2 regions of the Orrella sp. JC864 genome follow, and region 1 is predicted to be linked to the other one. Evidence: predicted binding sites of a transcription regulator. Region 1 holds the regulator's gene; the other holds the start of a gene.

Region 1 (23,325 bases):
GCCATTGCGCGAATACAGCACCTGCCCGCTGGTGTCGACCAGCCGGAACATGCCCTTGGCGCCGTCGATGGCGATATGGAACTGGCCGCCCGTGACCGAGACATTGCCCACGGTGAAACGCTGGTTGATGCCGGCCACCTGCACGCCCAGGCCGACCCGGGAACTGGCGTACACATCGGCAAAGCTGGCCGAGCCCGCCTTGAACCCGACCGTGCCCGCGTTGGCAATGTTGTTGCCGATGACGTCCAGGTTCTGCGAGGCGGCGTTCAAGCCGCTAAGTCCTTGTCCGAAACCCATGTTGATACCTCGTTCTTGAGCAGTTTTGTCCGGGTCGCCGCCGGTGCGCGCGCACCGGGCAGGCGCGTTACATGATCTTGCGTACGTCCATCAGGCTGTAGCGCCCAGCCAGGCCCATGTCCAGGCGCAGCCCTTCGGCGGTATAGGCCACGCTGCCCACCTTGCCGTAGGTCAGGGCCTCGACCGTCACGGGCTCGCCCTCGCCGTCGGCGGCGGCAACCTGGATGGAATACTTGCCATCGGGCAGCGCCAGGCCCGTATCGTCCTTGCCGTCCCAGTCGACCGAGACGATGCCCACCGGCTGCGGGCCCAGGTCGATCTTGCGCACGGCCTTGCCGCTGGCGTCCAGGATGGAAACCGTGGTCGAGGTCGTGGGCGCGACGATATCCACGCCAAAGGGCGTGGCTTCGCGGGTTTCGCCGTCCGGGGCGGTGCCCAGCGCCACCTTGTCGCCGGGCACCAGCACGCCCTTGCCGATCAGGGCGGCCGCCTGCATGGATTGCGACACGTCGATCTGGCCCGACAGCGCCAGCAGGGTGTTGTTCAGCTGGGTGATGCCGTTGACCGTGGACAGCTGCGCGATCTGCGAGGTGACCTGCGCGTTGTCCATGGGGTTGAGCGGATCCTGGTTCTGCATCTGCGCCACCAGCAGCGTCAGGAAACGGTCCTGCGTATCGTTGATGAGGTTCTGCGTGGAAGCGCCGGCGGTATTGAAGGCGGCGTCGGTCGCGTTGCGGGTCGAGGTGCTGTCAAGGACGGTCATGACGGGATTCCTGGGACTGGGCCGGCTTACTGGCCGATGGACAGCGTGCGCTGCATCAGCGTCTTGGCCGTGTTGAGCACTTCGATATTGGCCTGGTAGGAGCGCGAGGCCGAGATCATGTTCACCGTTTCGGCCACCACGTCTACGTTGGGCATGGCCACGTAGCCGCTTTCGTTGGCCAGCGGATGCCTGGGGTCGTAGACCATGCGCGGCGGCGAGGTATCGCGTACCACGCCGGCCACGGCCACGCCGCCGATTTCCGAGCCGGCCTGCTGGCCGGCGACCGGCGCCAGCTGGAAGAACACCTGCCGGGCCTGGTAGGGCTGGCCATCGGGGCCGGCCGCGCTTTCGGCGTTGGCCATGTTGCTGGCCGAGACGTTCATGCGCTGGCTCTGGGCCGTCATGGCCGAGCCGGCGATCTGGAAGATATTGAGCAGCGACATGCTGTGGTGGCTCCTGTGTGTCGGCTTACTGCTGCTGCATGGCGGCCATCAGCCCGCGGATCCGGCCGGACAGCACCGCCAGGCTGGTCTGGTACTTGAGCGTGTTGTCGGCGAAGTTGACCCGCTCGACGTCCATGTCCACGGTATTGCCGTCCAGGCTGGGCTGCACCGGCACCCGGTACATCAGGCCCTGCGGATCGGGCGAGAGCGCCTTGGCCGGGATGTGCCGCGCCGAGGTCAGCGCGAGCCGGGTATCGGGCAGGCGCATGCTGCCTTCCATCGCGCCGCGCAGCGCCTGGGCGAAGTCGAAGTCGCGCGCCTTGTAGTTCGGCGTATCGGCATTGGCGATATTGGAAGCCAGCACTTCCTGGCGCTGGGCGCGCAGGCTGATGGCCTGCTGGAAGAAATTGAGATCCTGGCTGATGCGGTCGGTCATCGTGGCGTTGTCGGCAAAACCTGCAAGGAATGATCGGGCCGGCCATTCCGGCTTTTGATACGCCATGAATATTAGGATCGTCGCAGATTCGACAATGACCCAAACAAGCCGGCGTTTTTTGGTCAATTCCCTTGTTGGCGGGCCGTGCTCCCTTCCTACAATGGCTACCCATGAAAGGTCCCGCCCTCCTTCGGATCGCGCAGTTCGCGCTGGCCGCCCTGGCGCTGCAGGCCGTGCCGGCCCAGGCCGGCGCGCGGGCGCAGGCTCCCGCCGGGCAGGCGGCCCAGGCCATCGAGGCGCTGGCCGAGTCGTTCCTGATGCAGCAGCTGGCGCACCTGCCCGGACAGCCGGAAATCGCCGTCGAACCGGTGCGCGCACGGCAGCTGGCCGGCTGCGACAGCCTGGACGCCTTCCTGCCCGCCGGCGTGCGCCCCCGGCCGCGCATGAGCGTGGGCGTGCGCTGCATGGGCCCGGAAAACTGGACGCTGTACGTACAGGCCAGCGTGACGGTGCCCGGCACCTATTACGTGGCCGCCGCGCCGGTGGCCATGGGCCAGACCCTGGCCGCCGAGCACCTGGCCCCGCGCTCGGGCGATCTGCTGCGCCTGCCGCCGGGCGCCGTCACCGACCCCGGCATGGCCATCGGCCATACGGCCAGCCAGCGCATCGCGGCCGGCCAACCCTTGCGCCAAAGCGTCCTGCGCGACCCGCGCTCCGTGCTGCGCGGCAACACGGTCAAGGTGCTGGCCAGGGGGCCCGGCTTCATGGTCGCCAGCGAGGGCCAGGCGCTGGACAACGCCACCCCGGGCAGCACCGTCATGGTGCGCACGCCCAGCGGCCAGATCGTCAGCGGCGTGGTGCAGGATGCCGCCACCGTCGAGATCCAGCTATGAGCCGACTCGCGGCCACGCCCGCGTCACGCCGGGTTAAAGTTGTCGCCCGACCGACCGTTATCGATGAAAGGCGCCGGGGTGAAACCCGCCCAGCGCCTTTCGGAGAAAAACCTTGAAGATCCAGCCTCCTCCCGTTTCAACGGCGACCGGCGCCTCGGCCAGCGCGATGCGCGGCGAGAACGGCGCGCCGGCGCAATCCGGCGCGCGCCAGGCCAGCAGCGCCCAGGTCGAGCTCAGCGCCGCCTCGCGCACGCTGCTGGCCATGCAAAACGGCGATGCCGACATCGGCTTCGCCAAAGTGGCCGCCATCCGGGACGCCATCGCGCGGGGCGATATCGCCATCGACGCCGGCAAGATCGCCGACGGCCTGCTGGCCAGCGCCCGCGAACTGCTCAAATAAACCCTTTTCCCGCCCCCTGCCCCATGAACCAGCCGACCCCCAGCTCCCTGCTCGCCTGCCTGCAAGCCGAAATCGATGCGGTACGGCGCTTCACGCAGTTGCTGCAGGAGGAAGCGCAAAGCCTGACCGAGCCGGCCGCGTTCGAGGCGCTGAACGAAATCACCGAGCGCAAGAACCAGCTGGCCGAGGAGCTGGCCGGGCTGGGCGGGCAGCGCAACACGCTGCTTGGCCGGATGGGCCTGGACAGCGACCATGCCGGCGGCCAGGCTGCGGCCGCCGCCGACCCGGCGCTGGCGCCGGTGTGGCAGGCGCTGCTGCAGGCCGTGGCCCAGGCGCGCGAACTGAACCAGCGCAACGGCATCCTGCTGGAAACCCACCTGCGCCATGTGCAGCATTCGCTGGACGCGCTGCGCGCGCTGACGGGCCAGGCCAGCCTCTATGACGCGCAAGGCCGCGCGCGGCGCGTCAGCCCGGGCAAGGCCATCGCCGCCGGCTAGGATCCTTCGCCAAGCCCCGTCCCTCGCCAGGTTCCTGCCTGGCTCAGGCGGCCTGCCGTACCGGCGGGTTCATTTCCATCAGCGCATACAGCCGCAACAGGCCGGCCAGCAGCTTGCGGTCGCTGGCCAGCGCCTGCGCTCCCCCCAGCATATGGGCCAGCACCTGCCGCACCGGTTCGGCCTGCGGCGCGCTGCGCACCTGCCAGGCCGCCAGCGCGAGCTGCGTGGCGGCCGCCGAGCAAGCCAGCCATTGGCTGGCCGGGCGTTGCGCGGCACCCAGCGCCGTCCAGGCCTGGGCGGTCAGCCGCTGGCACGCCCTGGCCGATTCGCTCAGCGCCAGCCACTGTGCCAGGCAGGCGGTATCGGCCTCGTCCGGCTCCAGATTGGTCAGTCCATAGTATTGCGCCAGCGTACGGCCCGACAGGTCATCGACCTCGCGCACCGAAACCAGCCGGAACAGGCGTTGCGGCAGGCGGCGCACGCCCAGCGCCACGCCGGTTTCGGCAGCCCAGAGCGTAGCCGCCTGGCATGCCTGCGCACCCGGGCCGGGCGCGGCCTGCAAGGGCGCATGGACCAGCGGGCCGGCGATGGCCTGCGCCGCGGTGGGCGCGGCTTCATGCACCAGCCGCCTGGCCGGCGTGCAGCGAGCCAGCCAGGCGGTCCGCGCATCACCGGCCAGCCCGGCGCCCAGCAGGGCATCGCTCTCGAAGCAATGCACCATCGGAACCTGCGGCATCCGTTCGCAGAACCAGCCTACCCGCTGCTGGGCTGTGTCCTGGCCGGCCAGCGGCCAGTTGGCCAGGCTCGCTTGCGCCAGCGCAAGATGCTGCAAGGTGCCGACCAGCGCCGTGCCGGTATCGCCCCAGGCCAGGGTGCCGGCCAGGACAGCCTTGCCTTCGCGCAGGGCCAGGCGGGTGCTCCCGTGCATGAGCAGCAGCTGGCGCCGGCAATGGCTGGCGTACCCCTGCTCGATCACGCCGGCCTGGGCTTGGAGCCAATGCTGCGGGGCGGCGTGCTCCTGGCCCTGCAAGCGCCAGCTTTCGCGCGCCCGCGCGCAGGCCACGTCGCTGGCCATCCATGCCAGCGCCGCATCCAGGCCGGCCGGCGTCAGGCCCGGCCGACCGGCGGCGGGCACGCCCAGCGCCGCCAGCATCAGCTGGCGGGTGCGCACCTGGTGGCCGGCCTCCTGCAGGCTGCCGCCGCTGCCGGGGCGGGTGCCCGACCACAAGGCGGCCAGGTCGGCCTCGTTGGGCGCATAGAGCGCCCGGCGCGTATCGATGCAGGCCAGCGCCTGGTCGACCAGTTCGCTGGCGCTGGGCAGGGCCAGGTGTTCGGGCACCTTCTGGCCATGCGAGACATAATGCACCGGCAGGCGATGGCGGATGGCGGTATCGAGCGCCGCGCCGAGCTGGGTGGCCTCGTCGAGCTTGGTGACGATGCACCCGGCCAGCTCGTCGTGCTCGCTCCGGTAGGCATGGGCGACCTCGTCCAGCGTATCGCCATGGCTGGCCGCGTTCAGCACCAGCAGCTTGCGCACCGGACGCCCCGCGCCGCACAGCATGGCCGCCTGCACGCCGACCTGGCGGTCCCGCTGGCTGATGCCCACGTTGTCCACCAGCACGATATGGCGCCCGCCCGCCTCGAGCAGGGCCTGGCGCAAACCCTGGCCGTCCTGCACGGCGATCACCGGCACGCCCATCAGCCGGCCGTAGATCTGCAGCTGCTCGTGCGCGCCGATACGATAGCTGTCGGTCGTGATCATGAGCACGCGGCCGGCGCCCTCGCGCTTGACGCAGCGCGCCGCCAGCTTGGCCAGCGTGGTGGTCTTGCCCACGCCGGTGGGGCCGACCAGGGCGAACACCCCGCCCTGCGCCCATAGATCGTGCTCCTGCCGCATCATCGGCAAATGGGTGACGAGCTCGTTGCGGGCCCAGGCCAGGGCCTGCGCATGCGCCAGCCCTTCGGGCATGCGCTGCAGCATGGCCTTGACCAGCGCGCTGCTGAAGCCGGCCGACAGCAGCTGCCGGTACAGCGTGGCGGCAAGGGGAAGACGGCGCAGCTGTTCGCCCCAGGCCAGGCCGTCCATGCGGGTTTCGAGCATGCCGCGCAGGTCGGTAATGGCGCCCAGCAGGTCGTCCTGTGCGGGCCGGTCGGGGGCCGGCGCGTCCGAGGGCGCCACGGCCGGCGAGGGATGGCCGGCGGGCTGGGCCGCGGGCTGCCCGGCCGCGCCGGCCGTCTCGGGCAAGGCCGTGCCGTCGGTCGCCATGACCTCCACCCCGCCATTGACGCGCCGGTTGGAGATGATCAGGGCGTCGGGCCCGAGCGCCAGGCGTACCTGGCGCATGACTTCGCGGCTGGTGGCGCCCACGAACCGGCTGATGTTCATCGGGCGCCCCCGCCCACTACGTTGGTGATGCGCACGATACGTTCGTCAGGCAATTCGGCGTTGGAAAGCACCCCCATCTGCGGCAGGTGGTGGCGCAGGAACCGGGATAGCGAGGCCCGCAGCGGCGGCGATACCAGCAGCACCGGCGGATCGCCTGCCGCCTCCTGGCGCTCGACCGCGGCGGCGGTCTCGCGCAGCAGGGTCTCGGCCAGCCCGGGCTCGAGCGCGCCGCTGGTGGCAAGCGCCTGGTTCAGCACCCGCTCGAGTTTGGCGTCCAAGCCGATGGCGCGCAATTCGCCTTCGCCGGGAAACCACTGCTGCGTGATGGCCCGCCCCAGCGCCCTGCGCGTGATGGCCAGCAATTCCTGGGTGTCGGGCAGCGCGCCGGCGGCGCTGCCCGCCGCCAACCGGGGGGCATGCTCGGCCACGGCATCCAGGATGGTGCGCATGTCGCGGATGGGCACCTCCTCTTCGAGCAGCCCCTGCAGCAGCTTTTGCAGGGCGGTCAGCGATACCGTCTTGGGCACCAGGTCTTCCACCAGCTTGGGCGCTTCGCGGCCGATGCGGTCGATCAAGGCCTGTACTTCCTGGCGGCCCAGCAAGGCCGCGCCATGCCGGTGCATCAGGTGGTTCAGGTGCGTGGCCACCACAGTGCCGGCGTCCACGACCGTATAGCCCGCGACCTGCGCATGCTCGCGCTGGGAGGCGTCGATCCAGACCGCCGGCAGGCCGAAGGCCGGGTCCGTGGTGTAGTTGCCGGGCAGTTTCATGGTGACGCCGCCCGGATCGATGGCCAGCCACTGCCCTGGCACGGCGCTGCCCTGGCCGATTTCCACCCCCGACAGCAGGATGCGGTAGTCGCCCGGCTTGAGTTCGAGATTGTCGCGGATGTGCACCACAGGCGGCAGGAAGCCGACCTCCTGGGCAAATTTCTTGCGCAGGCTGCGGATGCGATGCAGCAGTTCCCCGCCCTGGCCGTGGTCCACCAGCGGAATCAGGCGGTAGCCCACCTCCAGCCCCAGCGGGTCGACCAGCGACACGTCGTCCCAGCTGGCCTCGGCGGCAGCCGCCTCGGCCGCCGCCTGCGCCTGGGCGGGCGGCTGGACCTGCGCCGCGGCCGCGGCCATCTGCCGCTTGCGCAGCGTCCATCCGGCCCAGGCGAGCACGGCGGCCAGCGTCAGGAAAGCCAGGTGCGGCATATTGGGAATCAGGCCCATGATGCCGACGATGGCCGCCGTGATGAACATCACGTTGGGATTGCTGAAAAGTTGGCCGACCATCTGCTGGCCGACGTCCTGGTCGGTGGCCACGCGCGAGACGACGACGCCCGCCGCGGTGGAGATGATCAGGGCCGGGATCTGCGCCACCAGCCCGTCGCCGATGGTCAGCAGCGTATAGACCCGGCCCGCCTCGCCAAAGCTCAGGCCGTGCTGGGCCACGCCGATGATCAGCCCGCCGATGATGTTGATGATAAGGATGAGCAGGCCGGCCACCGCATCGCCGCGCACGAACTTGCTGGCGCCGTCCATGGAACCGTAGAACTCGGCTTCCTGCCCCACTTCCTGGCGGCGGCGGCGGGCCTCGTCCTCGCCGATCAGGCCGGCGTTCAGGTCGGCGTCGATGGCCATCTGCTTGCCCGGCATCGCATCCAGGGTAAAGCGCGCGCCCACCTCGGCGATGCGCCCTGCGCCCTTGGTGATCACCATGAAATTGATGATGACCAGGATGATGAACACCACCACGCCCACCGCGAAGTTGCCGCCCACCAGGAAATGCCCGAAGGCTTCGATCACCTGCCCGGCCGCGTCCGGGCCCTCGTGGCCGTGCATCAGCACCACGCGCGTGGAGGCAATGTTCAGCGCCAGGCGCAGCAGGGTGGCAAACAGCAGCACCGCCGGAAACGCGGCGAAATCCAGCGGCTTCTTGGTGAACATGGCCACCAGCAGGATCATGATGGCCAGCGAGATGTTGAAGGTGAACAGCAGGTCCAGGATGAACGGCGGCAGCGGCAGGATCATCATGGCCAGGACCATGACGATGAGCACCGGGCCGGCCAGCAGCCGGGCATTGGCCGCGCCTTGGTTCTTGAACAGGGACAGCAGGGCACTCATGAAACGTCAAGCTCCTTGGCTAGCGCGCGCGGCCAGCGGGTCGAGCTCGCGCGGCACCGGCAGCCCGGCCGGCCGGGACGGCGCGGCGGCCTGCCCGGCGCGCCAGGCACGCAGTTGGAACACCCAGGCCAGCACCTCGGCCACGGCAGAATACAAGGCGGCCGGAATCTCGCGATCCAGCTCCACGTGATGGTGCAGCGCGCGCGCCAGCGCCGGCGCCTCCAGCAGGGGCACCCGGTGCTGCTCGGCCAGCTCGCGGATGCGTGCGGCGATCAGGTTGGTGCCCTTGGCCACCACCACGGGCGCGGCATGCGTGCCGTCCTGGTACTTCAGCGCGACGGCGTAGTGGGTGGGGTTGGTCACCACCACGTCGGCGCCCGGCACCTGGCTCATCATGCGGCGCCTGGCCATCGCGCGCTGCTGCTGGCGGATGCGCGCCTTGACGTGCGGATCGCCCTCGCTTTCCTTGTGCTCCTGGCGCAGGTCCTCCTTGGACATGCGCAGTTTTTTCAGGTGGCTGAAAATCTGCCAGGGGGCATCGATGGCCACCACCAGGATCAGCGAAGCGATGATCAGGGCCGCGCACAGGGCCACCAGCTGCATCGAGCGGGCCAGGCCCTCGATCGGCGCGGCATGCATGAGCGAGAGCATCTCGTCGCGATGGCTCCACAACACCCATACCGCCACCCCGCCCACCAGCAGGGCCTTGGCGATGGTCTTGAACAGCTCGACCAGCGTCTGCGCGGAAAAAAGCCGGGCAAAGCCCTTGATGGGGTTCAGGCGGCCGAACTGCGGCTGCAGCGCCTTGTTGGACAGCAGGAAGCCGCCCAGCATGGCCGTGGCCAGCACGGCAGTCACGGCAAGCAGGCCGAACAGGGGCAGGATCGCCAGCAGGGCATGCATGGCGCCGTTGACCGTCACCGCCAGGGTGGCGCCCGGATCGCGCACCAGCGCCGCATCGAAGGTCATGCCGTTGCGCACCACGCCGCGCAGCCGCTCGTACAGGGCCCCGCCGCCTATCCACAGGCCGGCGGCGCCCATCGTCAGCAGCGCGAACGTCACCAGCTCGCGCGAACGCGCGACCTGTCCCTCCTCGCGCGCCTTTTCCAGGCGCCGGGGCGAGGCGGGTTCGGTTTTTTCGAGATCGCTGTCTTCGGCCATTCAGGCAAGGGCGGCACGGGGTGGCTGGCGGCCCGCGCGGCGGCGCGGCCGGGGCCGCGCACGCGCAGCCAAGCGCTTGCCGACGGCCTGCCGGCATTCTAGAAGCCGCCCTGCCCCGGCGAATGGCGAAGAAACCGGGTATAGAGGGCGCTATTCGGCACACCGCGCACGCCCGCGGCCGGCTTGCCCGGGGCGGCAGGCGCCCGGCCCGGCCGGCGGCCTGCCCTGCAGGTCCTGGGCGCTCAGAAGCCCAGGCTGTCGAGCAGGTCGTCCACCTGCGCCTGGCTGGTCACCACGTCCGCCTTGCCTTCGGGATTGACCTGGGGGCCGTTGAGCAGCGAGTTGGCCTCCTCGCGCCGTTCGATGGGCACGTTGTCGATCAGCACCTGCAGCAGTTCGCGCTCGATCGTGCCGATCACGCCCATCATGCGCATGATCACCTGGCCGGTGAGGTCCTGGAAATCCTGCGCCATGATGATTTCCATCAGATGGCCCTGGGTGGCCTGCGAGCCCTGGCCCACCTCCTTGAGAAAGCCGCGCGTCTCGTCGACCAGCGCGCGCGCCTCGGGCAGCTCCTTGGGCGCATCGAACCATTCCTGCCATTGGCCGTCCAGCGCCTGGGCGCGCCGCTGCATCGCCTCCTGCAGCGGCTGGGCGCTCTCGCAGGCATTCAGGACACGATGGGCGGCCTGCTCGGTCATCTTGGCAACGTAATCCAGGCGGTCCCGCGCATCGGGAATGGCCTGGGCGGCATCCTTGATGGCCTGGTCCAGCCCCAGCTCGCGCATGCTGTCGCGCAGCAGGCGCGTAAGCGCGCCGATCCGGGCGATGAGGTCCTCGGCGGGCTGCACGGCATTCGTATTGGCGGCACTCATCACATCCCCAGCTTCTCGAAGATCTTGTTGAGCTTTTCCTCCAGCGTCGCCGCGGTAAACGGCTTGACCACGTAGCCGCTGGCGCCGGCCTGGGCAGCCGCCACGATGTTCTCCTTCTTGGCCTCGGCCGTGACCATCAGCACCGGCAGCGACGCCAGGGCCGGGTCGGCGCGGATCTGCTTGAGCATCTCCAGCCCGTCCAGGTTGGGCATGTTCCAGTCGGACACCACGAACTGAAAGCCGCCGGTACGCAGCTTGTCCAGCGCCATCGCGCCGTCCTCGGCCTCGTCCACGTTCTCGAAGCCCAATTCCTTGAGCAAATTGCGCACGATGCGGCGCATGGTGGGGAAATCGTCCACCACCAGTATCTTCATGTTCTTGTCTGCCATTACAGCTCCATAGACGCCATAGGGTATGAAAAGCGGCGCGCGGTCTTCAGACCCGGTGTGCGCGCTCGCCCAGGTTGCTCAAGCGGGCCAGGATGCGCTCGCTCATTTCGTAAAGGGACACCACCTCGTCGGCCGCGCCCAGCGCGATGGCTTCGCGCGGCATGCCGAAGACCACGCAGCTGGCCTCGTCCTGCGCCAGGGTCTGCGCGCCGGCCTGCTTCAGGGCCAGCAGGCCGGCCGCGCCATCCTTGCCCATGCCCGTCAGGATCACGCCGATAGCGTTCTTGCCCGCGCTTTGCGCGGCGGACCGGAACAGCACGTCCACCGAGGGCCGGTGCCGGTTGACAGGCTCGCCGGGCTCGAGCGCAATCACGTAGTTGGCGCCGCTGCGCGCCAGCTTCATGTGCGCATCGCCGCCGGGCGCCAGGTAGACGTGCCCCGGCAGCACGCGCTGGCCATCGCTGGCCTCGGTGACCGTCATCGCGCTGAGCGTATCCAGGCGCTGCGCGAACGAGCGGGTAAAGCCGGCCGGCATGTGCTGCGTGATGAGGATGGCCGGGCTGTCGGCCGGCAGGGGCTGCAGCACCTCCTTGATGGCCTCGGTGCCGCCGGTGGACGAGCCGATGAGAATGATCTTCTCCGTGCTGGCCAGCGGCCCGCGCGAAAGCAGCGCCGGCTTGCCCGCGTTGGGGCTCGGCACGCGTGCGCGCACCCGCGCGCGCGCCGTGGCGCGGATCTTCTCGGCGATACGCTCGGAATACTCCATCAGGCCGTCGCGTATGCCCAGCCGCGGCTTGGTGACAAAATCGACAGCGCCCAGCTCCAGCGCGCGCAGGGTGATCTCCGAGCCGCGCTCGGTCAGCGAGGACACCATCAGGACCGGCATCGGCCGCAGGCGCATCAGCCGCTCCAGGAAATCGAGCCCGTCCATCCTCGGCATCTCGACGTCCAGGGTCAGCACGTCCGGATTGTGCTGCTTGATGAGCTCGCGGGCCACCAGCGGGTCGGGGGCCGTGGCCACCACTTCCATGTCGGGCTGGCTGTTGATGATCTCGCTCATCAAGCCGCGCACCAGCGCCGAATCGTCTACGCAAAGAACCCTGATCTTGGACATGTCTGTATCGCTTCCCGCCTGCCGCGGTGCCCAGGTTGCAGTCGCGCCGAGCCGTCAAGCCGGCCGGGACAGCTCGTATACCGTCTGTCCCCGCAGCTTGAAGCTCTGGCTGATATAGGTAAAGTTTTCGGAATGCCCCGCGAACAGCAGTCCCCCGGGCTTGACCAGGGGCACGAAGCGCTTGAGGATGCCGGCCTGGGTGGATTTGTCGAAATAGATCATCACGTTGCGGCAGAAGATCGCATCGAACGGGCCGGCCACGTCCCAGCGCGGCGACAGCAGGTTCAGGGGAGCGAACTCCACGATCTCGGCCACTTCGGGACGCACCCGCACCATGCCTTCGTTGGCGCCCTTGCCGCGCAGGAAAAAACGGCGCAGCCGCTCGGGCTCCATGCGTTCGACGCGGTCCAGGCCATAGATGCCGCGCTGGGCCTTCTCCAGCACCTGGGTATCGATGTCGGTGGCCAGCACGCGCGCATCGCGGGCCTGCGGACCCAGGGCCTCGAACAGCGTCATGGCGATGGAGTACGGCTCCTCGCCCGTGGAGGCCGCGCAGCACCAGACCGATATCGGCCGCGGGCGGTGCCTGACCAGCTCGGCCAGGACCGGGAAATGATGCCCCTCGCGAAAGAACGCCGTCAGGTTCGTGGTCAGCGCATTGACGAACTCTTCCCACTCGGCCGACGCCGTATCGGCCTCCAGCCCGTCCAGGTAGGCGGTAAAGCTGTTGCGGCCCAGGCTGCGCAGCCGCCGGGCCAGCCGGCTGTAGACCATCTCGCGCTTGTGCGCGCCCAGCGAAATGCCGGCGCGCTGATAGATCAGGCGCCGCACGCGGTCGAAGTCGTCGTCGCGGAACTCGAACTGCTTGTCCGCGGCCGGACCGGGCATCAGCGCCGTTTTTTCCATGGTGCAGCTGCGGCGCCCCGCTAGACGGCCGCCTTCTCGACCAGGGCCAGCTCGTCGCTGGTCATCAGCCGCTCGATATCCACCAGGATCAGCATGCGCTCGTCGACCGTTCCCAGGCCGGTCAGGTACTCGGTGGACAGCGTGGCGCCGAACTCCGGCGCCGGCCGGATCTGCGCCGACGAAAGCATCAGCACGTCCGATACGCCGTCCACCACGATGCCGACCACGCGGTGGTTCAGGTTCAGGATGATGACCACGGTCTGCTCGTTGTACTCGACCTTGCCGAGGTTGAACTTGATCCGCAGGTCGACGATGGGCACGATGATGCCGCGCAGGTTGGTCACGCCCTTGATGAAGGGCGGCGAATTGGCGATGCGCGTGACCGCGCCGGCGTCATAGCCGCGGATCTCCTGCACCTTCAGGATGTCGATGCCGTACTCCTCGTCGCCCAGCGTAAAGACGAGGAATTCGCTGCCTATGTCCTCGCTGCGGTCGGTCGCAGACGCAAGGGGGTTGTTCATGGTGATCTCCGTCAATTCAACAGGGCTTCCGGTTGGGCCCATTTTTCACGGTTGGCGCGCGCCAGGGAAAACACGTCCACGATCAGCGCGACGCTGCCGTCGCCCAGGATGGTGGCCGCCGATATGCCGGGTACCTTGCGGTAGTTCGATTCCAGGTTCTTGACCACCACCTGGTGCTGGCCCACGAGATGATCGACCAGCAGGGCGAAACGGCGGTCCTCGGCCTGCATGATGACGGCGATGGCCTGGGTCGGATCGGTCTGCGCGCCCTCGACAGAAAACACCCGGTGCAGCTCGACCAGCGAAAGGTATTCCCCGCGCACGTGGATGACGCGCTCGTTGCCCGCCACCGAATGGATCTGGTCGGCCGCCGGCTGCAGCGACTCGGTCACGTGGCTTAGCGGCAGGATGAACGTTTCCTCGCCCACGCGCACGGACATGCCGTCCAGGATGGCCAGGGTCAGCGGCAGCACGATGCGCGTGGTGGTGCCCTGCCCCGCCCGCGAACTGAGCTGCACATGACCGCCCATGGCCTGGATGTTGCGCCGCACCACGTCCATGCCGACCCCGCGGCCGGAAATGTCGGTGATCTGCTCGGCCGTGGAGAACCCGGGGGCGAAGATCAGCTGCCACACTTCGTCGTCGGTGGCGTTCTCGCTGACCGGGATGCCCTGTTGCTGCGCCTTGCGCAGGATGCGCTCGCGGTTCAGGCCCGCGCCGTCGTCGCGCACCTCGATCACGATGTTGCCGCCGTTGTGCTGGGCCGACAACACCAGCTTGCCGGTGGGCGACTTGCCGGCGGCGCGGCGCACCTCGGGCGTCTCGATGCCGTGGTCCAGGCTGTTGCGCACCAGGTGCGTGAGCGGATCGATGATGCGCTCGATCAGGCTCTTGTCCAGTTCGGTGGCCCGGCCCAGGGTCTGCAGCTCGATCTGCTTGCCGGTCTTGGCGGCGATGTCGCGCACCACGCGCGGAAAGCGGCTGAACACGTAGTCCATCGGCATCATGCGGATGGACATCACGGCCTCCTGCAGGTCGCGCGCGTTGCGCTCGAGCTGCTCCATGCCGTTGAGCAGGCGGTCGTGCACCACGGGATCCAGGTGCGAGGCGGTCTGCGCCAGCATGGCCTGCGTAATGACCAGCTCGCCGACCAGGTTGATGATCTGGTCGACCTTCTCGACCCCGACGCGGATGGAAGTGGATTCCTTGTCGGCTGCCGCGGCGGCGGCGCGCGCGGCGGCGGCAGGCTTGGCCGCAGCGGCCGGGGCCGAACCCGCGGGGGGAGCCGCTGGGGGAGCCGTCGAAGGGACGGCCGCAGGGGCCGCCGCGGGCGCTGGCGCGGCGGCGGCGGGCGGCTGCGGCGCGCTGGCCGGCTGCGGGGCCTGGGCCTGACGGGCGAACTGCTGCGCGGCCTGCGCGAAATCGTCCAGGGCCGCGGCTGCCGCGGCCGGCGGCGCCTCGGGGGCAACCTCGATCTGGTCGGCGTCGATGATGAAGCAGCACACCGCCTCGATATCGTCCACCGAGCAGGTGGTCTCCACCCACACCGTCAGCAGCCCGGGTTCGTTCGTGCTGTGCAGGACGCGGCCCAGGTTGCCGATTTCTTCCAGCAAGGCCAGCGCGTCCTTCTCGGAGGCGCGGCTGATGCGCACCCGCAGGCACGGCGTGGCCTGGCTGCCGGCGGCCTGCGCGGCAGGCGCCTGCGCGGCGGGCGCCGCAGCCGCGGACGGGACCGCCGCAGCCGGCTGCGGCGGCTCGGCGGCCGGGGCCTGGGCCGGCTCGGCAGGCGCCGCGGCCGTGCCGGCCGGGCCATGCTGCTCCAGGGCCAGCTGGCGCAATACCGCGCAGATGCGTTCGTAGGCCGCCATATCGGGCGTCTCGCCCGCGCGGTAGGCATCGAGCTGGTCTTTCAGGACGTCCTTGGTTTCCAGGAAGGTATCGATCATGTCGGTGCGCAATGCCATTTCGTCGCGCCGGATCGCGTCCAGCAGGTTCTCGAGCAAATGCGTGGTGTCCGCCAGCTGCGCGAAGCAGCCGAAGGTGGCCGCGCCGCCCTTGATGGAATGGGCGGCGCGAAAGATGGCGTTGAGCTGCTCGATGTCCGGCGTATCGGCATCGAGCATCAATAGCAGCTGCTCCATCTCGGCCAACAGCTCGTCGGCCTCGTCGAAGAAGGTTTCGTAGAACTGGCTGAGATCGACTCCGGTACTCATGGCCGGGTTGCCTCGTCTTCAGGAGGGTTGGAAGAATGCAGCGCCGTGCGCACCGTCTGCACCAGGAGTTCGGGATCGAGCGGCTTGCGCAGCCAATATGACAAGGACAGCTCCTGCGCCAGCTCTGCCCACACCGACGGCGACTCGGTGCTCAGCACCACGATGGGCAGCAAGGCCGTCGCCGGGCGCGCACGCAGCGCCCAGGCCAGGTCCTGGCCCGAAAGCGGCGACATGTGCCAATCCGTCACGACCAGGTCGACCGGGCAGCTGCCCAGCACGTCCAGCGCCTCGCCGCCATCGGACGCGGTCACTACCTGCCAGCCCGCCGCACGCAGCGTGCTTTCCACTATCAACCGCATGGTCGCCGAATCGTCGGCCACCAGTATCGTTGCGCCCATCGAGTCCCTTTACGTCTCGCCGCCCTCTATCACGAGGACAACCCCGCCCGCCGGGCCGCCGGACGACGCGCCCTGCGCACCGGCGCCCGGCCCGGCGGGAACCGTCCCGGTGCCGGCCTGCTCCCCGGATACGGCGCCCTCGCCGGGTACGGCGCCTTGCCCGGACACCGGGTCTTGCCCGGATGCCGCCTCCTGTCCGGACTCGGCGCCTTGTCCGGCGTAGGCGCCCTGCGCCTGGCGCTCTTCGTCATGCAGGCGCTTGATGGCATCCACGGTTTCGCTGGCGCCCTGCGCGGTGACGTCGGCGGCGGCGGCGTTCTCGTGCTCTATCTGCTGCTGAGTCCGCTGGTTCAGGACAACCAGGCTGATTCGACGGTTAACGGCAGCATAGGGATCATCTTTAATCAGGCTCATGCTGGAGGACAGCCCCATCACCCGCATCACCTTGGTCTCGTTCATGCCGCCGGCCACCAGCTCCTGACGCGAGGCATTGGCCCGGTCGGCAGAAAGCTCCCAATTGCTGTAGGCGCGCTCGCCGCGCGCGTACTGCACCGCATCGGTATGGCCCGAGATGCTGACCCGGTTGGGCAGTTCGTTGAGCACCGGCCCCAGCTCGCGCAGGATGTCGCGCATATAAGGCTGCACGATGGCGCTGCCGGTGGCGAACATGGGCCGGTTCTGGTTGTCCACGATCTGTATGCGCAAGCCTTCGGTGGTCATGTCGATGAGCAGCTGCGGCCGGAAATTCTTGAGCACCGGATTGGTCTCGATCATTTGCTCCAGCTTGCGCTGCAGCCCCTCGAGCCGCTGGCGGTCGCGCCGCTCGCCCTGGCTTTGCGCCTCGAGCCGGGTGCCGTCGGCACGGCGCACCTGGCCCAGGTCGCGCAGCGGATCGGCCCCGCCGCCGGGCAGGACATGGCTGTTGACACTGGAGTCGGGCCCGCCCGTGATCGCCACCTTCAGCGGCATGCGGAAATAATCGGCGATGCCGCGCAAGTCTTCGCGCGGGATGATGCTGATCAGCCACAGCACCAGGAAGAACGCCATCATCGCCGTGATGAAATCGGCGTAGGCGATCTTCCAGCTGCCGCCGTGGTGGGCATGCCCATGCCCATTGACCTTCTTGCGGCGGATGACGACGCGGTTGCTGGCGTTCGGGTTGTTCATGCGCGGACCTGTCAGCCCTTGGCGGCCGCGCTCTTGGCTTGCTTGACGTGCTCTTCGAGCTCGGCGAAGCTGGGCCGCAAGGACGTGAACAGCACCTTGCGGCCGAATTCCACGGCCAGCTGGGGCGGATAGCCGTTCATGCTGGCCAGCAGCGTGGTCTTGACGCAGTTCAGGATCTTCAGGGTCTCGTCATTGCGGCGCTCGACCCTGGAGGCCAGCGGCGCGACAAAGCCGTAGGCCAGCAGGATGCCCAGGAAGGTGCCCACCATGGCCTTGGAGATCAGGTCGCCCAGGATCGCCGGCGGCTGGTCCACCGCCCCCAGCGCCTTGATGACGCCCAGCACGGCCGCCACGATGCCGAAGGCCGGCAGCCCGTCGGCCACCGCCCGCAGGGCCTGCGTGGGCACGTCAAGCTCGTGGCGGAAGGTTTCGATGTCTTCGTCCATGAGCGTCTCGATCTCGAACGGGCTCATGTTGCCGCTGATCATGATGCGCATGTAGTCCGTGATGAACTCCATGAGCTTGGCGTCCTTCAGGATGCGCGGGTAATCCGAGAAGATCGGGCTGGAACCAGGATCCTCGATATGCGATTCGATGGCCATCAGGCCTTCGCGCCGGGCCTTGTTCAGCAGCACGTACATCAGGCCCATGAGTTCCATGTAGACGGCCTTGCTGTAGGGCGCGCCCTTGAAGCTCTGGGGCAGGGCCTTGCCCACCAGCGACAGCGACTTGCGGCTGTTGGCCGCCAGGAACGCGCCGAAGGCGCCGCCCGCGATCAAGGTCAATTCCAGCGGTTGGTACAGGGCGCCCAGGTGCCCCCCCAGGCCGACATAGCTGCCAAACACGGCAAGCAGCACGATCACATAGCCGATGACGATTAACACTCGATTCCTCTGCCAGGTAGGGACGGACGCAAACGCACAGAATCATCCCCCCTAAAGCCCGTCCGGAAAGCCGGGTTTAGGGGGGCTTTTTCATGGCTTTTTGGCTTATCGCGCCGAGCCGGCGGCCGCGGCGCGCGGGGATGGAACCGCCTGGGCCGGCCAGGACCGGCGCGGGCGGCGGCGCGGATCAGGCCCGCGATACCGCGGCGGCGGCCTGCGAAGCCGCCGCGCGGGTCTTGCCGGCGCGCGGCGGCGGCCGGCAGATGGCGCAGACAAAATCGCCTTGCGGATCGTGCGCGTGCGCCACGAAATCGCCCCCGCACTGCCGGCAGGACGACAGCTGCAGCATCCCGCCGTCGTAGAACCGCACCAGCATCCAGGCTCGCGTAAAGCTCAGCACGGGCTCTTCCTTGCGCTCGACCGAAGCATGCTCGAGATAGAGCCGGTAGGCGTCGATGATGGCGCGTATCCCCTTGCTGGGGGTATGCGTCACCATGAAGCGGTAGACATTAAAGAACAGCGAAGAATGGATGTTCGGCAGCCAGGTCATGAACCAGTCGACCGAAAAGGGCAGCATGCCCTTGGGCGGCGAGCAGCCCCGGATCTCGCGGTACAGGCGCGCCAGCCGGTCGTGGCTGAGGCTGGTTTCCGCCTCCAGCACCTGCAGCCGCGCGCCCAGTTCGATCATTGCGCTGGCGAGCTGGATCTCGGCAGCTTCCTTGGAAACGCTTTTGGTGGCCATGGCGATCTGCTCGGCGTGCGCGTCAGCCGAGCGTCTCGACCGGCTGCTTGGCCAGCAGGATGGTGGCATGCGCCTGCTGCAAGGCCCCGCCCAGCACGTCGTGCGTCAGGGCCGACAGCAGGCCGTAGTCGTCGAAGCGGAACCGGCACAGCAAGGAACTGGAGCTGGCCAGCTTGACCAGCTGCGCAGGAGAGAGCCGCATGATGATATCTGCGACCTCGTTGCTGAACCCCAGGCGGAACACCCCTGCCGAGTAATCGTCGCGCAGCATGCGCTGCGCCAGCAAGAGGTAGGAAAGATTTACTTCGCGGATGTCGCTCAGCAATGCATTTTCGGCCATTTCGATTCTCAACGCGGTTGTGGAGAGCTGTCTCTTATGTAATGGTCAAGCGCCGACTCCCCCGGAGCCCAGATGCGGCACATCGCGAACATTTGTACACAATTGTGTCAATTCGTCGCATGTTTGATGCAATGTACCACATAAGGTTGCATTTTTGCGCCTAAATATGACAAAACATGTGCGGAACACGACAATTCACAATTTATCGTTAATTCTTGACACCTAAAAACCACACCGCCGGCAGGGCAGCGGCCCGCCACCGCAACGATGCCGCCGGACGGCCCCTCGCAATCCACCGAATAAGGCCGCAAAAATGCACATGCTTGGCGCATGGCGGCGGACACGGCTGTCACACAATCCAGCCGATCCCAACCCCTGCCGCCAGCATGCTTCCTGCGCAAGACAGCCTCGTAGTCCAGCACACCCCGCTGGTGCGCCGCCTGGCCCTGCAGCTGCTGGCGCGCCTGCCGGCCAGCGTCGAGCTGGACGATCTGGTGCAGGCCGGCATGATCGGCCTGCTCGACGCCGCGCGACGCTACCGTTTGCTGCCGCAGGCGCAGTTCGAGACCTACGCCACCGCCCGCATTCGCGGCGCCATGCTGGACGAGCTGCGCGCCCAGGACTGGCTGCCGCGCAGCGTGCGCAGCAAGGCCAGGAGAATCGAGCAGACCATACAGAAGCTGGAGCAGGAACTGGGGCGCCCGCCCCAGGAGGCCGAGATCGCGCAGGACCTGAACCTGCCCCTGCCCCAATACCACGAGCTGCTCAACGATGCGCAAGGGGTGCAGATCGTGCACTACGAGGATTTCGGCCGCGACGACGAGGCCCAGGCCGACTGGCACGAACGCGCCGCCCCGGCCGAGCCGGGCAGCGACCCGCTGTCCAGGCTGCTGGCCAGCGACCTGCGCGCGGTGCTGGTCAGCGCCATCGAGGCGCTGCCCGAACGCGAGAAGCTGCTGCTCTCGCTCTATTACGAACAGGGCCTGAACCTGAAGGAAATCGGCGCGGTGCTGGGCGTGACCGAGGGCCGCGTGTGCCAGCTGCGCACCCAGGCCACCGCCCGCATCCGCGCGCGGCTCAAAGAAGAAGCCTGGCATGAGCTGCCGCAGGACTTGGCGGGGGCGCAGTTGATTTAGCCATCAGCCGATGCATCGGTCCGTCGCGCCTAGCCTTCCCTGCGTAGCGGACCGAAGCCCAGCCCTGCTCCGGCCGGCAAGCCTCTTGGCAAAAAATTGGCAAGACGGCCTAAAGGCTGCATGACACCAACCGTAAACCCGGAAGTACAGGAAACACGGGCCTGCCCGGCACCGCAAGGTGCAGGCCAGGGTTCCACCCCGCAAGGGGTTTTCCTGGCCAAGCGGCAGCAGCGCTGCTGCCTTTTCCCCTACAGGAGTCTTTCATGTCCGTCATCAATACCAACTACCTGGCTCTGGTTTCGCAAACCAACCTGAGCAAGTCCCAAAACTCCCTGGGTACGGCCATCGAGCGCCTGTCCTCGGGCCTGCGCATCAACAGCGCCAAGGATGATGCCGCCGGCCAGGCCATCGCCAACCGCTTCACCGCCAACATCAAGGGCCTGACGCAAGCCGCCCGCAACGCCAACGACGGCATCTCGATCGCCCAAACGGCGGAAGGCGCCCTGAACGAGATCAACAACAACCTGCAGCGCATCCGCGAACTGGCGGTGCAAGCCCAGAACGGCACGAACTCGGCGTCCGACATCGACTCCATCCAGTCGGAAGTCAACCAGCGCCTGGAAGAAATCAACCGCGTTGCCGAGCAGACCCAATTCAACGGCATCAACATCCTGGCCTCCAGCGGCAGCACCACCATTTCCATCCAGGTCGGCGCCAAGGATGGCGAAAAGATCGACATCAACATCGCCGGCAACACTGGCTGGAACGTGTACACCAGCGGCGGCGTCTCTGGCATCGCCGGTGACCTGACGGAGGCCCGCACTGTCAACACCCATGGCATCGACGTCCTGGCGACCGACGTGCTGGCTGACGTCGATGCCGCCCTGAAGGCTGTCGACACGCAGCGCAGCGACCTGGGTGCCATCCAGAACCGCTTCCAGTCGACCATCACCAACCTGAACAACACGGTCAACAACCTGTCCGCGGCCCGTTCGCGCATCGAAGATGCGGATTACGCCACCGAAGTGTCCAACATGACCCGCGCGCAGATCCTGCAGCAGGCCGGCACCTCGGTGTTGGCGCAAGCCAACCAGGTTCCGCAGACCGTGCTGTCGCTGCTGCGTTAATCCGCCAAACGGTGGTGCTGCTCCAGGCCTTTTAAAAAACAAGCTGCTAGCCGCAGCGACTGGAGCGGCAAACTTCTATGTGAAGTCCATGACTTCGCCACTGGCTTGACCGCACAGCCCCTATGGCCATATCGCCACTGGGGCGTTTTTTTTGCTGTGCCCAGGAGCAACAAATCGGCGCAACCCGATGATTAAAATCTCCAATTCCAAGCCCGCCTAGAAGCCCATCCGGGGCCGTATCGCAAGCCTGCCATAACCAATACCCACGCACAGGAACCGACGTGTCGACCATTCTGCTCTGCAACAATACACTCCTCAATTTCGCCGGATCAGAACTGTTGACACTGGAACTTGCACAGCATCTAAGAACTCAGAACCATGACGTTACGGTTGCCTCCTTCGCATATCAAGGGAGGCTGACGGAAGCATTCGAGGCTGCGGGGGTCAGGTGGCTGGACCTTTCGGACAATTCAGTGCGAAAGCACCCCGATTTCGACCTGCTATGGGGACACCATTGGTCCTGCTTCGACGCCCTCTTGCTTAACAAAGGCATCAACGCTTCACGAATCATTTATTCGTCCCTGTCTCCCTACGAGCCGCTAGAGTGCCCGCCACTGTACACAGGCCGTTTTTCTTTGCATTTAGCCAACTCATACGAAACCAGGGATAAGCTAAAAGAATACGACATTTCCTCGGATTCCATCGTGGTAATGCCCAATTGCGTTACCAGTGAATGGGCCGACCACCCACCCGCCAAAGTAAGGGAACAAATAAAATCCGTTGCCATAGTATCGAACCATATACCAGCGGAAATCTCGACTCTTGCCGCTGCGCTGGCGCGTCGCGGCATTCAGGTGAATATCTATGGGATTTCCCATGCGCACCAGAAGGTGACGCCAGCCCTTCTGGCTCAAAACGATGTCGTCATTACCATCGGCAGGACGGTGCAGATGGCGCTATCGATTTCCGTCCCCGTTTATTGCTATGACCGTTTCGGCGGACCAGGATACATAACCCTGGAAAATTTCGACCAGGCCGCCTATTTCAATTTTTCGGGGCGCTGCTGCAACCGCAAAGCGAGCGCCTCCGAAATTGCCTCCGAGCTTCTAGCTAATTATGATCTGGCGCGCCACCAGGTTCCTGAGCTCGCCTTGCGGATCCGAAAGGATTTTTTCCTTCCTGCGTGGGTCAGTGCCATTCTCCAGAAAGTAGAAGCCACCCCGAAGCTCTCCACGTCGGCGATAGGCAAGCTCAAGCAAGCCAAGCGGCTGCAATCGACGGCAACCCGATCAGACAAGAGCCCGATTTCTGATTGGCTCCATGCACGAAAACCGACCTCCCGACAGAATCGCCTGATCCAGGAAACCCTGGGCACAAAAAACGGTAGCCCACTGATAAGCGTCATCGTCGTCGACCGGCGCAACCGGCCGGAAGCGGTAGAGAAAACCCTGAAAAGCCTACTTCCGGTCAATTGCGGTTACAGCAACGTCCAGCCGCACGTGGTAAGTCAAATGCCCAGCAATCCAAGCATGCTGAGCATTAGTCCGGCCAAAACTTGCTGGCATTCCGCTACGCCGGACGCAATAGCCGGCACCATCAACCGGATTGCCGCCCAATCGAACAGCGACTGGATCTTGTCCATCGATGCCGGCGATGAGTTCACCCCGTTTGGCTTGGTTGCTCTGGCTCAGGAACTGGCGAATGCTGACGGGATACGCGCGGCGTATGCCGATGAAATGATGCGCCTGCCATCCGGCGATCTGTCAGCGCTGCTGCGCCCGGATTTCAACCTGGACCTACTGCTGTCCATGCCCGCCGGCATGGCTCGGCGCTGGCTGTTCCGGCGTGATGTATTCATCGAAGCGGGCGGCTTTGACCCGGCTTTCGCCGATGCGCCCGAATTCGACCTGTTGCTGCGCCTGATCGATGCCGGTGGCGTCGCCGGCCTCGGTCACGTCGACGAACCGCTGTTGATCATAGATACCCCGACAATCACCACCACCCAGGCTGAACAGATCGCGCTATTGCGCCATCTGCGCAATCGCGGCTACGAACAGGCCAAAGTCGCCGCGCACCTGCCAGGCTGCTATCGCATCAATTACGGACACCCGGCGACACCGGCCGTG
Region 2 (7,205 bases), on a different contig from region 1:
CAGAGCGGGGCGCGTCCGGCGGCCGGCGGGGCGGGCTCGGGAAAGCGGGCCAGCAATGCCAGGATGGTGCGTGCCGCCACGCCCAGCGAGGTGGGGGCCGACGCGGTGAATGCGGTGCTGGTCTGGCGCAGTCGGCCGGCGGCCGCGCGCAGGGCCTGCTCGCTGCTTTGGTCGACCTGCTTGCCCGCGCCGCCCCGGATCCCGTCCACGCGGGTGCGCTCCAGGGTTTCGCGCTCGTTGCGGGGGGCGGTCGGCTCGGGCCCGAGCAGCCGGGCCACCGAGCCGGCCTGCGAAACCGCATCGGGCCGCGCGCCCGAGATGAGGTTGGCGTGCTGGGCCATGGTGGTGCCCAGTACGGCGTCGAGCCGCTGGACGAGCAGCGTGCCCAGCGCGGAGTTACCTACGCTCATCGGGCGGCCCTCCCGCCGTGACGCGGCCTGCTGCCCGGGAGCGTCATGCGCCCGGCACGGAAAGGCCGTAGGTTTCGATGAGGGCGCGCTGGCGCTTCATGCGGCCGAGCAGGTCGCTCAGGCGAGCCAGCTGGGGCATGGCCAGGTCGCGCGTCAGGGCGTCATTTTCGAGGATGCGCACCAGATAGTCGTGTTTGCGGGCCCGATCCGCCTCGTCCATGAGCGGCCGCGTCTCCATGCGGCGGATCTGTTCCGTCAGCTCGCAGTATTGCTGGCCAAGCTGCAATACCAGTTGCCAGTCGTCCTGGCGTGCGGCGGCCACCATGGCTTCGGTGGCGTCTGCGATTTTTGCGTACTGCTGCAGGATGGCGGGAGAGGGCGAGCTCATCGTATGTGGAAAAAAGGCCCTGTCGTTCAAGACTGTGCGGCTCACGCGGCAGCCGTGGCCGTGCGCCAGGCCTCGCCGATGTCGGCGAGCAGCCGGTCGGCCAGATCGAGTCGTTGCATGTCGGCGTTCAGGTTGGCCAACAGGAGGTTGTGGGAAACGATTTCGTAGACGGCTTGCAGGTTCTTGGCCACTTCGCCGCCTTTTTCGAGGTCCAGGCTCGCCTTCAGGCCATTGTCCACGATGTCCAGCGCCTTGGAGATGGCCTGCCCCCGGGCCGCCACGTTTTCCTGCTCCAGGTACAGGCGCGCGTGCGCAATGGCGGCACGCGCGCCGTCGAACAGCAGGGTGATGAGCTTTTCCGGGGAGGCGCTCATGACCTGCGTCTCCAGGCCGATGCTGCGGTAGGCCTGCGCGGATCCGCGGGCCCCGTTGCTGCGGCGGACTGCGTAGCTCATGCGTTGTTCCTGCTGCCGGTGCCGAGCATGGCCAGCTGCTGCGTCAGATAGGCGCTGGTGCTGCTCATCTGGGCCACCAGGGAATCCAGGGCGACGAATTGCTGGCGGTAGCGCTCCATGGTGTCCTCGATCCTGCTGGAGGTGCTTTCGTACTGCTTCTCCAGGTCTTTGAGGGTGCGCTTGACGCCATCGGTGGCGCCGGCCAGCAGGCCGTCGTTGCTGCGCAGCAGGGTTTCGGTGACGGCGTTCAGCCGCGCGGCCACGCCGTTCGTGCCGGCGAACAGTTCGGAGACGTTGGCCAGGTTGTCCCGCACCGCTGCGGACAGCTTCTCGGTGTTGATTTCCAGGTCCCCCGTGGTGGGGTTGGTCGTGATGCCCAGCTGCGTCAGGGTGCGCACTTCGCCTTCAGGCAGCGCGACGTCGAGCACGCTGCGCAGCCGGCTCTGGATGGTGCGCGCCGTCGAATCGCCGGTCAGCACGCTGCTGCGGTTGTCCTCGCTGTTGTAGCTGGTCAGGTCGCGGATGTTCTTCTGCAGGCTGTTGTAGGCGTTGACGAAGGCGGTAATGGCGCGGGTGGCGGCCTCGTCGTCGCGGCTGACCGTCACGATGGCAGGCTCGGTGGTCAGCTGCGTCAGGTTCAGCGTCAGGCCCTGGACCGCGTCGGTGACGGTGTTGCTCTGGCTGACGATGGCGATGCCGTTGATCGTGAGTTCGGCGTTGCGGGCCGCCGTTTCCTGCATGTTGGAAGGGCCGGCGCCGTCGGCGTCGAAGGCCAGCAGGTCTTGCAGCTGCGTATTGCCGGCGACCGAGATGCTGCGCACCGCGGCGTCCTGGCCGGTTTCCTTGGCCGTGAGCATCAGGCGGTGCGGGGCGCCGGAGCCGTCGTTGATGAGCGTGGCCTGCACGCCCAGGGTGTCGTCGGCGTTGATGGCCGCGACGATATCCTTGAGCGAGGTGCCTTTGCCGGCCAGGTCCAGGGTCTGTTCCGTGCCGTCGGCCAGGGTGAAGGTGATGACCCCGCCCTCGCCCAGCGCGGCCCCGGCATCGGCCTGGCCCGCGGCCACCAGCGTCTGCGCCGAGGCAAGGCTGCTGACCTCGATCGCGTAGCGTCCGGCGATCGCCTCGGTGCCGACGGTGGCGGTGAGCTTGTCGCCGGTGACGGCCGCCTTCATGGCGCTGAAGGTCTTGGCGTCGGCCAGCGCCTTGGCGGCGTTCTGCACGGCCTCGACGCTGCTCTTGAGCACGCCGTAGGCCGACAGGCGGGCCTCGGCCAGCGTCTGTTTTTCCTGGATGAGGGCAAGCGGGGCGCTTTCAGCTCTGCGCAGGTCGGCCAGGAGCTGTTCGAGGGGAAGGCCCGACCCTACGCCGATGGTGCTGCCTACGGATGCCATGCAATTCTCCTTCGTTTGCTAGTGTGCGCCTTTTGCCGGGTTTTCGAAGAGCCGGGCAAGGGGGACATCAGGGTTCAATTCCGGCCTTAGGCCTGGGTGCGTACCAGCTGGCCCTGCATGTTGACGATCATCTTGGCGATGCGGATGACCGCATCGCTGGGAATGGTGCGGATGGTCTCGCCGGTTTGCGCGTCCTGGACCGTGACCACCAGGCGCTGCGCCTCCGGATCGATCTGGAACTGCAGCTTGGTCGACCAGGCCTGCAGGGTACGGTTGATCTCTTCGAGCTCGTAGTCCAGCGATGCCGGCGCCTCGGGCTGCTGCGCCTGCGGCTGGCGGGCATGGGGGTAGCCCGCATCGCCCAGCGCATCCTGCTGCGGCGCCGACGCCGCCGTGACCGTCCGGGCGGCGTCCTGCTGCAGCGGTTCGGGCGGCGTCTGGGTCGCGACAGGCAAGGGGGCGGCCATGGGAGGAACGGACTGGATCGTCATATGGGCTCCGGCAAGACTGGACGAGCGTCGTGGCGTGCGCCGGACGCTAGGGATGATGGTCGGGTTACGGCCGGCCCGGGTAAAACTTTAGCGCCCGCCCGGGGGGAGGCGCCAGGCGGCCGGCCGCAGGGCCGTTGCCGCCCCTGGCGGCTGATAAACTCCCGAGCTTTGCCGCTACCGCGCCCGCCGATCATGTCCGTTGCCGTTCCCAAGCCCGATGCCCATGCGACCCTGGACCAGTGGCTGGGCTACCTGGAGTCCATCCATTCGCGTCCCATGGAGCTGGGCCTGGAGCGGGTCAGGGAGGTCGCGCAGCGCATGGCGCTGCGGCTGGACTGCGTCACTTTCGTCGTGGCCGGCACCAACGGCAAGGGCTCGACCTGCGCGATGATCGAGGCCATCCTGCAGGCGGCCGGCTACAAGGTGGGCCTGTACACCTCGCCGCACCTGCTGTCCTTCAACGAGCGGGCCCGCATCAACGGCGAGTTCGTCGGCGACCAGGCGCTGATCGCGCATTTCCAGCGGGTCGAGGCCGCGCGCGGGCAGACCACGCTGACCTACTTCGAGTTCACCACGCTGGCCATCCTGGACTTGTTCGCGGCCAGCGGCCTGGATGCGGCGGTCCTGGAGGTAGGCCTGGGCGGCCGGCTGGACGCGGTCAACATCGTCGACGCCGATTGCGCCGTGGTCACCAGCATCGACCTGGACCACACCGAGTACCTGGGGGATACCCGCGAGCAGATCGGCCTGGAGAAGGCGCACGTGTACCGGCCGGGGCGGCCGGCCATCTGCGCCGACCCCGTGCCGCCGGAGTCGCTCAAGCGCCACGCCGAGCAGATCGGCGCCGACCTGTGGCTGTTCGGCAGGGACTACAACTACGCGGGCGACCGCCAGCAATGGAGCTATGGCGGGCGCTCGCAGCGCCGCCGGGCCATGGCCTATCCGGCGCTGCGCGGCGCCAACCAGCTGCTCAACGCCTCGGCGGCGCTGGCCGCCCTCGAGGCGGTGCAAGAGCGCCTGCCCGTGCCCCAGCAGGCCGTGCGGCTGGGGCTGTCGCAGGCTTCGCTGCCGGGGCGCTTCCAGATCGTGCCGGGCAGGCCTGCCATCATCCTGGACGTGGCGCACAACGCCCATGCCGCGGCGGTGCTGGCGCAGAACCTGGACAACATGGGGTTCTTTCCCTATACGCATGCCGTGTTCGGCATGCTGGCCGACAAGGACGCCGCCGCCGTGGTGGCCGCCCTGGGCCGGCGCATCGACCGTTGGCATTGCGCCACGCTGGCCGGCCCGCGCGGGCGCGACGGCGGGCAGCTGGCCCAGTGCGTCCGGTCGGTGCTGGACCTGCAGCCTGGCAAGCCGGACGAACCCAGCGCCGCGGCGGCCGGCTCGCCGGCGCAGGCCTTCGAGGCGGCGCGGCGCGAGGCGGGGGAGGGTGATAGAATCGTGGTATTCGGCTCTTTCCTGACCGTTGCCGCGGTGCTGCAGGCACTGGGTCGCCCGGTCTAGGGCCGGGCCGCGGCGCCGGGCCTGCCTTCCCGCCGCCTCGCCAGCTAGGATGCGCTTCATACATGGGATGGTTTTCTCGTAACGACGCCGGGTCTTCCCGCAAGCAGACGGACAAGCCCCGCCCGTCGGTTTCCAGCGAAGCGCAAGCCGCCGAACTGCGGGCCCGGGCACGCCGGCGCCTGGCCGGCGCCGTGGCGCTGGTGCTGGCCGCGGTGGTCGTGCTGCCCATGGTGCTCGATTCCGAGCCCGTCCCCGTGGCCGACGACATCGCCATCAACATGCCCAGCCGCGAGACGCCGTACGAGCCCAGCTTGTCCGCGCCGCAAGTCGTCCCCGATTCGCCAGCGCCGCCTGCGCAGCCCGAGCCCGGCGCCCCGGCCGAGCCGCCCGGCTTGCCGCCTCAGCCCGACCTGGGCGGCGCAGCGCCCGCCGGCCAGCCGCCGGCCCAACCCGCCCAGCCGACCCAACCCGCCCAGCCTGCGCAGACGCCGCCTGCTTCGGCGGCGGCGGGCAAGCCCGCCGGCGGGCCCCAGCCGCCGGCCGCCAAGCCCCAGGAGCCGGCCCGCACCGACGACGGCAGCGCCGCGCTGGCCTTGCTCGAGGGGCGCGCGCCCGCACAGGCCACCACCAGCAAGCTGCCGGCCAGGCCGCCGGCCGCGGGCGGCTATGTGCTGCAGATCGCGGCCTATACCGCCCAGGCCGACGCCCAGAGCCGCCGCGACAAGCTGCACCAGGCCGGCGTCACCAATGCGTTCGTCGAGCCGGTTTCGGCCGGCGGCAAGCAGCAATACCGCCTGCGCGTGGGGCCTTTCCCGTCCCGCGAAGCGGCCCAGGCTGCCCAGGCCCGGTTGCGCACCCTGGGTTATGACAACGGTTTCATCGCCGCACAGTGACCGGCTTCGATTTCGTCGTCCTGGCGATCCTGGCCATTTCGGCAGTGCTTGGCCTGGTACGCGGCCTGCTCAAGGAAGTGCTGTCGCTGCTGGCCTACGGGCTGGCCTTCGTGGCGGCCATCTGGTGGGGGCCGACGGTCTTCATCTGGCTGACCCCTTATATCGAGACGGCCCTGCTGCGCATGGGCCTTTCCTATGCCGCGGTCTTCATCCTGGTGCTGCTGGGGGTAGGGCTGCTGAACATGACCCTGGCCGCGCTGCTGCGCGGCACCGGGCTCAGCCCGGCCGATCATGGCCTGGGCGCTATTTTTGGCTTCCTGCGGGGCCTGTTGCTGGTGGTGGTGCTGGTGGCCCTTGCAGGCTATACCCCGCTGCCCAAGGAGCCCTGGTGGCAGGAAGCGATGTTTTCGGGTACCGCCGAGCAGGCGGTGCGGCAGATCAAGCTCTGGCTGCCCCCGTCGCTGGCGACGTGGCTACCTTACTGAATCGAATCGGCAGGATCCCGGCGCCGGGCGGCGCCGCCGGCCTCATACAGTCATAACGGACAGGAACTCACCATGTGTGGAATCGTAGGGGTTGTCGGTCGCGGACCGGTCAACCAGTTGATCTATGACAGCTTGCTCTTGCTGCAGCATCGCGGGCAGGACGCCGCCGGCATCGCCACTTCGCAAGGCAGCGCTTTCAACATGTACAAGGCGCACGGCATGGTGCGCGATGTGTTCCGCACACGCAACATGCGTTCGCTGCCGGGGACCAGCGGCATCGGGCAGGTCCGCTATCCGACCGCCGGCTCTAGCGAAAGCGCCGAAGAGGCCCAGCCGTTCTACGTGAACGCGCCCTTCGGCATCACGTTCGCGCACAACGGCAACCTGACCAATTGGCGCGAGCTGCGCGAGTCGCTGTTTCGCGTGGACCAGCGGCACATCAACACCAATTCCGATTCGGAGGTGCTGCTCAACGTGCTGGCCCATGAGCTGCAGCGGGCGGCCAACGGCGTGTCGCTGGACGAGGACGCGATCTTTCGCGCCGTCGCGGCGGTGCACAAGCGCGTGCGCGGCGCCTATGCCGTGGTGGCGCAGATCGCCGGCTACGGCCTGCTGGCATTTCGCGACCCCTACGGCATCCGGCCCCTGTGCATCGGCCGCCACGAGGGCGAGGCCGGCGTCGAATGGATGGCCGCCTCCGAGTCGGTGGCGCTGGAGGGCAGCGGCTTTTCGTTCGTGCGCGACGTGCAGCCGGGCGAGGCCGTCTTCATCGACAACGACGGGCGCCTGTCGCAGCGCCAGTGCGCCGAGAACGCGCAGCTGGTGCCGTGCATTTTCGAGTACGTCTATTTCGCCCGGCCCGACTCGCTGATCGACGGCGTATCGGTCTACGGCGCGCGCCTGCGCATGGGCGAGTACCTGGCCGACAAGCTGGCGCGCAGCCTGCGGCTGGGCGATATCGACGTGGTCATGCCCATCCCGGATTCGTCCCGGCCCGCCGCCATGCAGCTGGCCGCGCGGCTGAACCTGAACTATCGCGAAGGCCTGATCAAGAACCGCTACGTGGGGCGTACCTTCATCATGCCCGGCCAGGCGGTGCGCAAGAAATCGGTGCGCCAGAAGCTCAATGCCATCGGCATGGAGTTCAAGGGCAAGAACGTGCTGCTGGTCGACGATTCGATCGTGC

Evidence for each region. The regulator FliA, encoded in region 1, starts transcription of late flagellar genes. The targets are predictions, from matches to a motif close to CTAAAGTTTNNNNNNNNNNNGCCGNTA.
Region 2: a site for FliA is predicted at 3,200-3,226, ahead of V8Z80_RS20705 (flagellar protein FlaG). Genes of this name have one in related genera too.

The regions. Positions count from the first base shown of each region.
Region 1 is NZ_JBANET010000017.1:63,551-86,875, reverse strand. Features, by position in the region: gene V8Z80_RS15600 (flagellar hook-basal body complex protein) at 1-297, opposite strand, end outside; gene V8Z80_RS15595 (flagellar hook capping FlgD N-terminal domain-containing protein) at 365-1,060, opposite strand; gene flgC (flagellar basal body rod protein FlgC) at 1,087-1,503, opposite strand; gene flgB (flagellar basal body rod protein FlgB) at 1,529-1,939, opposite strand; gene flgA (flagellar basal body P-ring formation chaperone FlgA) at 2,110-2,832, shown strand; gene flgM (flagellar biosynthesis anti-sigma factor FlgM) at 2,945-3,232, shown strand; gene V8Z80_RS15570 (flagella synthesis protein FlgN) at 3,256-3,729, shown strand; gene flhF (flagellar biosynthesis protein FlhF) at 3,773-6,115, opposite strand; gene flhA (flagellar biosynthesis protein FlhA) at 6,112-8,226, opposite strand; gene flhB (flagellar biosynthesis protein FlhB) at 8,233-9,387, opposite strand; gene cheZ (protein phosphatase CheZ) at 9,630-10,262, opposite strand; gene cheY (chemotaxis response regulator CheY) at 10,262-10,651, opposite strand; gene V8Z80_RS15540 (protein-glutamate methylesterase/protein-glutamine glutaminase) at 10,698-11,765, opposite strand; gene V8Z80_RS15535 (CheR family methyltransferase) at 11,820-12,671, opposite strand; gene cheW (chemotaxis protein CheW) at 12,692-13,192, opposite strand; gene cheA (chemotaxis protein CheA) at 13,204-15,405, opposite strand; gene V8Z80_RS15520 (response regulator) at 15,402-15,803, opposite strand; partial or broken gene motB (flagellar motor protein MotB) at 15,975-16,970, opposite strand; gene motA (flagellar motor stator protein MotA) at 16,982-17,854, opposite strand; gene flhC (flagellar transcriptional regulator FlhC) at 18,042-18,596, opposite strand; gene flhD (flagellar transcriptional regulator FlhD) at 18,619-18,936, opposite strand; gene V8Z80_RS15495 (RNA polymerase sigma factor FliA) at 19,323-20,072, shown strand; gene V8Z80_RS15490 (flagellin N-terminal helical domain-containing protein) at 20,336-21,199, shown strand; gene V8Z80_RS15485 (glycosyltransferase) at 21,481-23,325, shown strand, end outside.
Region 2 is NZ_JBANET010000043.1:117-7,321, forward strand. Features, by position in the region: partial or broken gene V8Z80_RS20685 (flagellar hook-length control protein FliK) at 1-410, opposite strand, end outside; gene V8Z80_RS20690 (flagellar protein FliT) at 454-828, opposite strand; gene fliS (flagellar export chaperone FliS) at 840-1,253, opposite strand; gene fliD (flagellar filament capping protein FliD) at 1,250-2,644, opposite strand; gene V8Z80_RS20705 (flagellar protein FlaG) at 2,731-3,135, opposite strand; gene folC (bifunctional tetrahydrofolate synthase/dihydrofolate synthase) at 3,328-4,641, shown strand; gene V8Z80_RS20715 (SPOR domain-containing protein) at 4,704-5,534, shown strand; gene V8Z80_RS20720 (CvpA family protein) at 5,531-6,019, shown strand; gene purF (amidophosphoribosyltransferase) at 6,092-7,205, shown strand, end outside.